2 linked regions of the Niveibacterium microcysteis genome follow. The protein of the gene in region 1 interacts with the protein of each later gene in a pairwise test. Links are inferred from orthologs where the notes say so. Each region holds a gene or a part of one and is shown in the gene's direction. Other genes may lie near its edges.

Evidence for each region.
Region 2: the proteins of ligA (region 1) and leuS interact in binary tests that used the Escherichia coli proteins (3 or more experiments, as listed by UniProt). The link is inferred for Niveibacterium microcysteis from one-to-one orthologs.

The regions. Positions count from the first base shown.
Region 1 is NZ_CP071060.1:2,536,952-2,542,634, reverse strand. Bases 2,447-5,402 are described here. They hold ligA (NAD-dependent DNA ligase LigA), read left to right. Parts: upstream 2,447-2,864; coding sequence 2,865-4,940; downstream 4,941-5,402. Other genes in these bases: galU (UTP--glucose-1-phosphate uridylyltransferase GalU), read left to right, coding at 4,937-5,402; JY500_RS11465 (cell division protein ZipA C-terminal FtsZ-binding domain-containing protein), read left to right, coding at 2,447-2,855. Also shown: chromosome segregation protein SMC, read left to right, coding at 1-1,761; more of JY500_RS11465, read left to right, coding at 1,770-2,446; more of galU, read left to right, coding at 5,403-5,683. UniProt on the Escherichia coli protein: DNA ligase that catalyzes the formation of phosphodiester linkages between 5'-phosphoryl and 3'-hydroxyl groups in double-stranded DNA using NAD as a coenzyme and as the energy source for the reaction.
Region 2 is NZ_CP071060.1:786,131-789,423, reverse strand. It holds leuS (leucine--tRNA ligase), read left to right. Parts: upstream 1-372; coding sequence 373-3,093; downstream 3,094-3,293. Other genes in the region: JY500_RS03675 (GNAT family N-acetyltransferase), read left to right, coding at 3,095-3,293; JY500_RS03685 (hypothetical protein), read left to right, coding at 1-260.

The DNA.
Region 1 (5,683 bases):
GTGCCGCTCCGTAGCTTGGTTCAGCTGGAGTTGCCAGATTGGGCCTCTGGGCTTGCCGTATGGCTGCATGGTGTTCGGGCGGTTGAGGATTGTCGCGAATGGCTCGCGCAAGCCGGAACACTGCCCCTGGGCGTGCGCCTGATCGACCGGGCAGGGCGCGAGCTGAGCCGCGCGGCATGCTCTTGGCTGCGGGCTGATGCCGGCAGCCACGGTGTGCTGGAACGCCAGCGCGAACTCGAAGAGCTTGAAGCGCACGTCGAAGCGCTGGAGGCAGAGGCCGCTGCGGCTCATGCCGCGCTGGCGGAGGCTGAAGCGGCAAGCCATCGTGCGCAGGAATCGCTCACCACGCTGCGTCGCGAGCATCAGGCCGCCCAACAGACCGCGCATCGCGAACAGCTCGCCGCAGTTCAGCTTGGGCAGGCTCGGCAACGCTACGATGAACGCGCAGGCCAGCTGCTGCGCGACATCGAAGAGCTCGACTTGCAGGTCGCCGCGGAACGGACTCACCTGGAAACTGCAATCACCGCGCAGTCGGTACAGGAAGAGCGCGCAGAGCAACTGCGTGAACGGCTTGAAGCGACCGAGGGCATCGCCCAGCAGCAGGACAATGCGCTGCGCGCACTCCGCCAGCAGGAGCAGCAACTCGCGCGCGAAGTGCAGGAGGCTGCGTTCTCCGAACGCGAGTGCCGCGGCAAACTCGACGACCTGGCGCGCCAGCTTGCTCAGGCCGCCGAGCAGATCGTGCGTTGTGCGCGTGAGCGCGAGGCCGCTGAAGCAGAGCAGGCCGGCCTGGACGAAACGCCGATCGGCGATGCCTTGCAGGGCGCGCTGGAGATGCGCGAAGCGCGCGAGGCGATGCTGGCGCAAAGTCGCGAAGCGCTCGACGTCGCTGCGACCCGCCTGCGGGAACTCGACGAAGCCCGTCTGCGCGCCGAACTCGCGCTGCGCCCCTTGAACGACGCTTTGGCAGAGGCGCGCCTTAAGTTGCAGGCGGCAGAGCTGGGTCAGCAGCAGTACGACGAGCGACTTGCGGAGATCGAACTCGACGAAAATGAGTTCGCCGCTCGGCTTGCGGCGGGCCCGAAGGACCAGACGCTGGTGCGGGAGATCAACCGCCTTACCCGCGAGCTGGCCGATCTGGGGCCGGTAAACCTTGCGGCAGTGGAAGAGTTGCTCGCCGCCGAAGAGCGGAAAGGCTACCTTGATGCGCAGTCAGGTGACCTGAACGAGGCAATCGGTACGCTGGAGGATGCAATCCGGCGTATCGACCGCGAGACTCGGGAGCAATTGCAGGAGACGTACAATACGGTCAATCGTCAGTTTGGCGAGCTCTTCCCACAGCTATTCGGCGGTGGCGAGGCGCAGCTGATCCTGACCGGCGACGAAATTCTCGACGCGGGCATCCAGATCGTGGCGCGCCCGCCTGGCAAGAAGAACAGTTCAATCCACTTGTTGTCCGGTGGAGAGAAAGCGCTGACCGCAATCGCGCTGGTGTTTTCGTTCTTTCAACTCAATCCGGCGCCGTTCTGCCTGCTCGACGAGGTCGATGCACCGCTCGACGACGCCAACACCGAACGGTTCTGTGCGATGGTCAAACGCATGTCGTCCATCACGCAGTTCATGTTTATCAGTCACAGCAAGATCACGATGGAGCTGGCGCGCCAGCTGGTGGGCGTCACGATGCAGGAGCAGGGCGTCTCCCGCGTGGTCGAGGTGGATATCGAAGAAGCGCTGCGCCTGGCCGACCCAGTCGCAGCTTGAGAGGTCTCATGGCAGGCAACGAACTCCTTTATGGTCTGATTGGTTCCGGCGCCGGCGTGGTGGTGTTGGTTCTCGGTTACAACGCCTGGCAGGAACGCAAGGCCCGCCGCAACGCCGAAAAGGCGTTTCGCTCGGAGCATCGCGACGTTCTGCTGGAGGGCGCGGGTGCTGCAAGCGGCCCGGCAGAACCGGTAGAACCGGGCGGGCGGCTCGAACCCGCGTCTGCGCGCATCCCCGCGCAACCGCCGATTGGCCGCGCGGCCGAACCCGAATTGCCACTTGAAGCGCGCGCGATTGACTGCGTTGCGCGTATCGAAGCCCCCGCCGGTGTGATCGGCGGGGCCCTAGTTCAGGGCGCTGGTGGCCCGTTGTCGCAGGTGCATCGCGCCGTGCGTTGGTACGGATTCGATGATGCGGCCCACGCCTGGGTTGCGCTCGACGCCGGTGACAAACGCAGTTTCACGCGCATGAGCGCAGCGATGCAGCTGGCGGATCGCCGTGGCGCGGTCGGCGAACGTGAGGTCGACGCATTCTGCGCGGCAATTCAGCGAGTCTGCGATCAGTTCATGGCGGTGCCGCGCTTCATGGACCGCGGCGAAGCCCTGACCCTGGCCCAGGGCGTTGATCAGTTCTGCGCAGCGCTCGACATCCAGATCGCGGTCAATGTGGTTGCTGGGGAGCATGCCTTCCCGGGCACGAAGTTGCGCGGGCTGGCCGAGGCGGCGGGCATGGTGCTCGATGGTGACGGCTGCTTCCATGCTCGTGACGATGCAGGGCAGAGCCTGTTCGTCCTTGCCAATCGCGACGCCGCGCTCTTCTCGCCGGAATCGCTACGCCACGGCAGCAGCAGTGGGGTCACCCTGAGCCTTGATGTGCCCCGCGTGGCAGCGGGCATTGAGGCCTTCGATCGCATGGTGGCGCTTGCGCGGCAGTTTGCCGGCGCGTTGCATGGACACCTGGTCGATGACAATGGCAAGCCACTCAGTGACGCCTCACTCTCGATGATCCGCAGCCAGGTGCAGCAGTTCCAGGAGCAGATGGATCGCCAGGGCGTGCCGGCAGGCAGCACCCTCGCACTGCGCCTCTTCACCTGAGGGCTTCCGATGATCGCGCCTCGTGAGGCGTTCGAGCAGGCCGCCACCTTGCGGGCGACGCTCGAGCGCTACAGCCATGCCTATTACGTCCTGGACGAACCTCTTGTTCCAGACGCGGAGTACGACCGGTTATTTCAGGCGCTGCAAGCGCTCGAAACCGAGTATCCGGAACTTTGCACCGCCGATTCGCCGACCCAACGGGTCGGCGGCAAAGCTCTCGCGCAGTTCGCGCCGGTTCGGCACGCCGTGCCGATGCTCTCCATCCGAACCGAGACCGACACCGAGGCGAGCGGCGCTCGCGCATTCGACGCGCAAGTGCGTCGTGAGCTTGAGCTGACCGAAACCGATCCGCCGGTTGAATATGCCGCGGAGCTGAAGTTTGACGGGCTCGCAATCAGCTTGCGCTACGAGCGCGGTATTCTGGTGCAGGCGGCAACCCGCGGTGACGGCGAAACCGGCGAAGACGTCACGCAGAATATCCGCGCGATCCGCCAGATACCGCTTCGACTTCGTACCGACACCCCACCTGAAGTCTTTGAGGTGCGCGGAGAGGTCTACATGCGGCGCGACGATTTTGCGCGCATGAACGAGCGGCAGATGGCGCGTGGTGAAAAGACTTTCGTCAATCCGCGCAACGCGGCGGCCGGAAGCGTGCGTCAGCTCGACCCTGCGATCAGCGCGCAGCGCCCACTGTCCTTCTTTGCCTACGGCATCGGTGAAACGACGGGTTGGGGAGGGGCGGACAGTCACGGTGCGCTGCTCGACCAACTCGCGCAATGGGGCTTCCCGGTCTGCAGCGAGCGCTGCGTGGCACTCGGGGCGGAGGGGCTGATCGCCTTTCATGATCGCGTCGGCGCGCAGCGCGATGCACTGCCATTCGACATCGATGGTGTCGTCTACAAGGTCAATTCGCTGGCGCTTCAACGCCGGCTCGGCTTCCGTACCCGTGAGCCACGCTGGGCGGTCGCCCACAAGTACCCGGCACAGGAAGTCATGACGCGGGTTCAGGGAATCGAGGTGCAGGTCGGCCGGACGGGGAAACTGACGCCGGTTGCGCGCTTGGAGCCTGTCTTCGTCGGAGGTGTGACCGTAACAAACGTGACGCTGCATAACCAAGACGAGGTCACGCGCAAGGGTGTGCGAGTCGGTGACAGCGTGGTTGTTCGGCGCGCCGGCGATGTGATTCCCGAGATCGTTGCTTCCTTGCCCGAGCGTCGTCCCGAGGGGACGACAGCCTTTGTAATGCCCCAAAGCTGCCCCGTGTGTGGCTCTGCCGTCACGCGGGAAGAGGGCGAGGCGGACCATCGTTGCAGTGGCGGTCTTTACTGCCCGGCTCAGCGCAAGCAGGCACTGCTGCATTTTGCCTCGCGTCGCGCGATGGATATCGAGGGGCTCGGCGACAAGCTGGTGGATCAACTCGTCGATGCGGCGATCATTCGTACGCCGGCCGATGTCTACAAACTGGGCGTGCTTGCGCTCGCCAACCTCGACCGGATGGCCGAGAAGTCAGCCCAGAATCTTGTCGACGCGATCGATCGCAGTCGGAGCACCACCCTCGCGCGCTTCATCTACGCCCTGGGCATTCGCAACGTGGGTGAAGCGACTGCGAAGGATCTCGCACGGCACTTCGGCACCCTTGACGCGTTGATGGCCGCTGATGAAACGGCCCTGCTTGCGGTGCCGGACGTCGGGCCGATCGTGGCTGCAAGCATCGCGGGCTTCTTTGCGGAGGCACACAACCGCGAGGTGGTCGAACAGCTTCGGGCGGCGGGCGTGCACTGGCCGGAATCAGCAGGCCTTGCCGATGCTGCCGCAACCGCCCCCCTGAGCGGCAAGACATTCGTGCTGACCGGCACTCTGCCGACACTGTCGCGCGACGAAGCCACCGCGTTGATCGAGGCGCAAGGCGGCAAGGTGGCAGGTTCGGTGTCGAAGAAGACCAGTTACGTGGTGGCCGGCTCCGAGGCCGGCTCCAAGCTCGACAAGGCGCAACAGTTGGGCATTACGATCCTCGACGAGGATGCACTCCTCGCGCTGCTGCGTGAAAGCAGTGCTGGGCCCCAAACAATGGATCAAGAACAATGAAGCGAATTCGCAAGGCTGTATTTCCGGTAGCGGGGCTGGGTAGCCGCTTCCTGCCGGCAACCAAGGTCATGCCCAAGGAAATGCTGCCGATCGTCGACAAGCCGATCATCCAGTACGCGGTGGAAGAGGCGGCCGATGCGGGCATCACTGATATGGTTTTCATCATCGGGCGTACCAAGCGCGCGATCGCTGACCATTTCGACAAGGCCTATGAGCTCGAGAACGAGCTCGTGACCCGTGGCAAACACGACATGCTCAAGATCGTCGAAGACACGATTCCGAAGGGCGTCAATTGCATCTTCATTCGCCAAGCCGAGGCGCTGGGTCTGGGGCATGCGGTTTTGTGTGCGGAAGCGGTGGTGGGCAATGAGCCTTTTGCCGTGCTGCTGGCGGACGATCTGCTGGACGGTGCCACGTCCGTCACCAAGCAGATGGCGGACGTCTTTAACTACAACCGTTGCTCGGTGCTCGGCGTGATGGAAGTGCCGCGTGAGGCGACGGGCTCTTACGGTGTGGTGAGTACCGAGAAAGACTCGGGCGATCTGCGCCGCATCTCGGGCATTGTCGAAAAGCCCAAGCCTGAGGAAGCGCCTTCCAACCTCGCGGTGGTCGGCCGCTATATCCTGACGCCGCAAATCTTTGAGCACCTGCGCAACCTGAAGCCGGGTACACACGGCGAGTTGCAATTGACCGATGCGATTTCCGCGCTGTTGCGTGAAGAGTCCGTGTTGGCGTATCGATTC
Region 2 (3,293 bases), 1.8 Mb from region 1 along the record:
TCAGCGACGAACAGGCGCTGGAACTCTGGCACGACGCGCTGCGCCATGCTACCGACACCACCGGTTGGGTCGGCGGGCCTGAATACTGGGCTGTAGCGCATGATCGCCTGCTCGAACTGACCGATGCAGAACGCCAGCGTCGCCTCGCGCCGCGTCTGGTCCGCATGGTGCGCACGCAGAATCACCTCGCGCAGTTGCCACTGCAGGCCATGGAAGACATGCTCGGCGCGCTGCGCGCCAGCGTCCGCCGCGCAGCCTGATCTCACGCCCCGATGCCGGGCGCCGCAAGCGTAGCCCGGCATATGGATACCGCGCTGCAGCGTGCGGGCGGTAGAATGCGCGTTTTCGCCTTTTTGCAGCGAGCACGCGCCCATGCAGGACAAATACACGCCGGCCGAGATCGAGTCCGCGGCCCAACAACACTGGGATTCCACCCAGGCCTTTGAAGTCTCCCGGGACGATTCGCTCCCGAAGTACTACTGCCTGTCGATGTTCCCGTACCCCTCGGGCAAGCTGCACATGGGGCACGTGCGCAACTACACGATCGGCGATGTGCTGTCCCGCTCGCACAAGATGCGCGGCTACAACGTGCTGCAGCCGATGGGCTGGGATGCCTTCGGCCTGCCGGCCGAGAACGCGGCGATCAAGAACGGCGTGCCGCCGGCCAAGTGGACCCGCGAGAACATCGCCTACATGAAGAAGCAGCTCAAGTCGCTCGGTTTCGCGATCGACTGGAGCCGTGAGCTCGCCACCTGCGACGCCAGCTACTACAAGTGGAACCAGTGGCTGTTCCTGCGCATGCTCGAAAAGGGCATCGCCTACAAGAAGACTCAGGTCGTGAACTGGGACCCGGTCGACCAGACCGTGCTCGCCAACGAGCAGGTGATCGACGGCCGCGGCTGGCGTACCGGCGCGGTGGTCGAGAAACGCGAGATCCCCGGTTACTACCTTGGTATCACCCAGTACGCCGAAGAGTTGCTGGGTGACCTGGATGAGCTGACCGGCTGGCCAGAACGCGTAAAGCTGATGCAGGCCAACTGGATCGGCAAGAGCATCGGCGTGCGCTTCGCGTTCCCGCACGAGATTTCGGACGAGTCTGGCCTGATCGGCGACGGCAAGCTGTGGGTCTTCACCACCCGCGCCGACACGATCATGGGCGTGACCTTCTGCGCGGTCGCCGCCGAGCACCCGCTCGCGACCCACGCGGCGAAGAACAACCCCGAGCTCGCCGCCTTCATCGACAAGTGCAAGCACGGCTCGGTGATGGAAGCCGACATGGCGACGATGGAGAAGGAAGGCCTGCCGACCGGCCTCTTCGTCACCCATCCGCTGACCGGCAAGCAAGTCGAAGTCTGGGTCGGCAACTATGTGCTGATGAGCTACGGCGACGGCGCCGTGATGGGTGTGCCGGCCCACGACGAGCGCGACTTCGCCTTCGCGAAGAAGTACGGCATCGCGATCGAGCAGGTGATTCAACACCCTCTGCGTACGATTCTTGATGCGGGTCACAAAAGCGGAGACGAAGCCGCAGACCGAGCCTTTACAGAATTTGACCTTGCCGGGTGGAAGTCGTGGTACGACACCAAAGACGGGACTTGCATCAACAGCGGCAAGTACGATGGGCTGACGTACGGCCCTGCCGTCGATGCTGTTGCGAGCGACCTCACCGCACTCGGACTCGGCGAGAAGAAGGTGCAGTGGCGCCTGCGCGACTGGGGCATCTCGCGCCAGCGCTACTGGGGCTGCCCGATCCCGATCATCCACTGCGATGACTGCGGCTCGGTGCCGGTGCCGGATGATCAGCTGCCGGTCGTGCTGCCGGAAGACTGCGTGCCGGATGGCTCAGGCAATCCGCTCAACAAGCTCGAAAGCTTCCTCGCCTGCAACTGCCCGAAGTGCGGCAAGCCGGCGCGCCGCGAGACGGACACGATGGACACCTTCGTCGATTCGTCCTGGTACTACGCGCGCTACGCCAGCACCTTCTCGGACAAGGCGATGGTCGATGCCGAGACCAACTACTGGATGACCGTTGACCAGTACATCGGCGGCATCGAACACGCGATCCTGCACCTGCTCTACTCGCGCTTCTGGACCAAGGTGATGCGTGACCTCGGCCTGGTGACTTACCGCGAACCCTTCTCGCACCTGCTCACGCAGGGCATGGTGCTGAAGACCGCGTTCTCGCACAAGCCAGAGGGCGGCGGCAAGAATTACTACTGGGAAGACGAGGTCGAGATCGAGCGCGGCCCGCAAGGCCAGATCCTTGGTGCCAAGCTCAAGAAGGACGGCACCCCGCTGGACTTCGAAATGACCACCATGTCGAAGTCGAAGAACAACGGCGTCGATCCGCAAAGCCTTATCGAACAGTACGGTGCCGACACTGCGCGCTTCTTCATGATGTTCGCTGCGCCGCCAGAGCAAACGTTGGAGTGGTCCGATGCTGGGGTCGAGGGCTCCTATCGTTTCCTGCGGCGCGTCTGGAAGTTCGCATGTGACCAGAAATCAGTCATCGAATCAGGACTGAGCCACCTTGCGAACGGTGCTGCGTTGCAGGCTGCAGCACCCGAAATCAAGAGCGTGCGACGCGAGATTCACCTGTTGCTCAAGCAAGCCAACTACGACTTGAGCAAGCAACAGTTCAACACCGTTGCGTCCGCAACGATGAAGATGCTCAACACTCTCGAACGTATGCCGCTTGCCGCCCGCGAAGTCGGCACCAGTCAAGATGTCGCGGAGACATTCGCAGCCGCCTATGCGGTTGCCGCTGAAGGCTTCGGCATCCTGCTGCGCGTGCTCTCGCCGATCACGCCGCATATCGCACACGCGCTGTGGCGCGAGCTGGGCTACGGCGACGACATCCTCCACGCCGCCTGGCCAGAGCCGCAGGAAGATGCGCTGATTCAGGATGAGGTGGAGCTGGTGCTGCAGGTGCTGGGCAAGACCCGCGGCAGCATTAAGGTCCCCGCTTCGGCCGACAAGGCAGCGATCGAGGCCGCCGCAGTGGCGTCCGAAGTCGCGCAGAAGTTCATGGAAGGCAAGCCGGCGAAGAAGGTCATCGTCGTGCCGGGCCGCCTGGTGAACATCGTCTGCTGACGTGGCCGCCGAGCCCAAGATCCGACGTGCAGAGCCGGGCGACGCAGCAGCGCTTGCCCGGCTGATGGCGCCGCCCGAAGTATTTGCCAACACGCTGCAGCTGCCCTACCCCGGTATCGAACTGTGGGTGGAACGGCTCAAGAACAACAAGCCGAACGAGTCGCCGCTGGTGGCGGAAGTCGACGGACAAATCGTCGGCT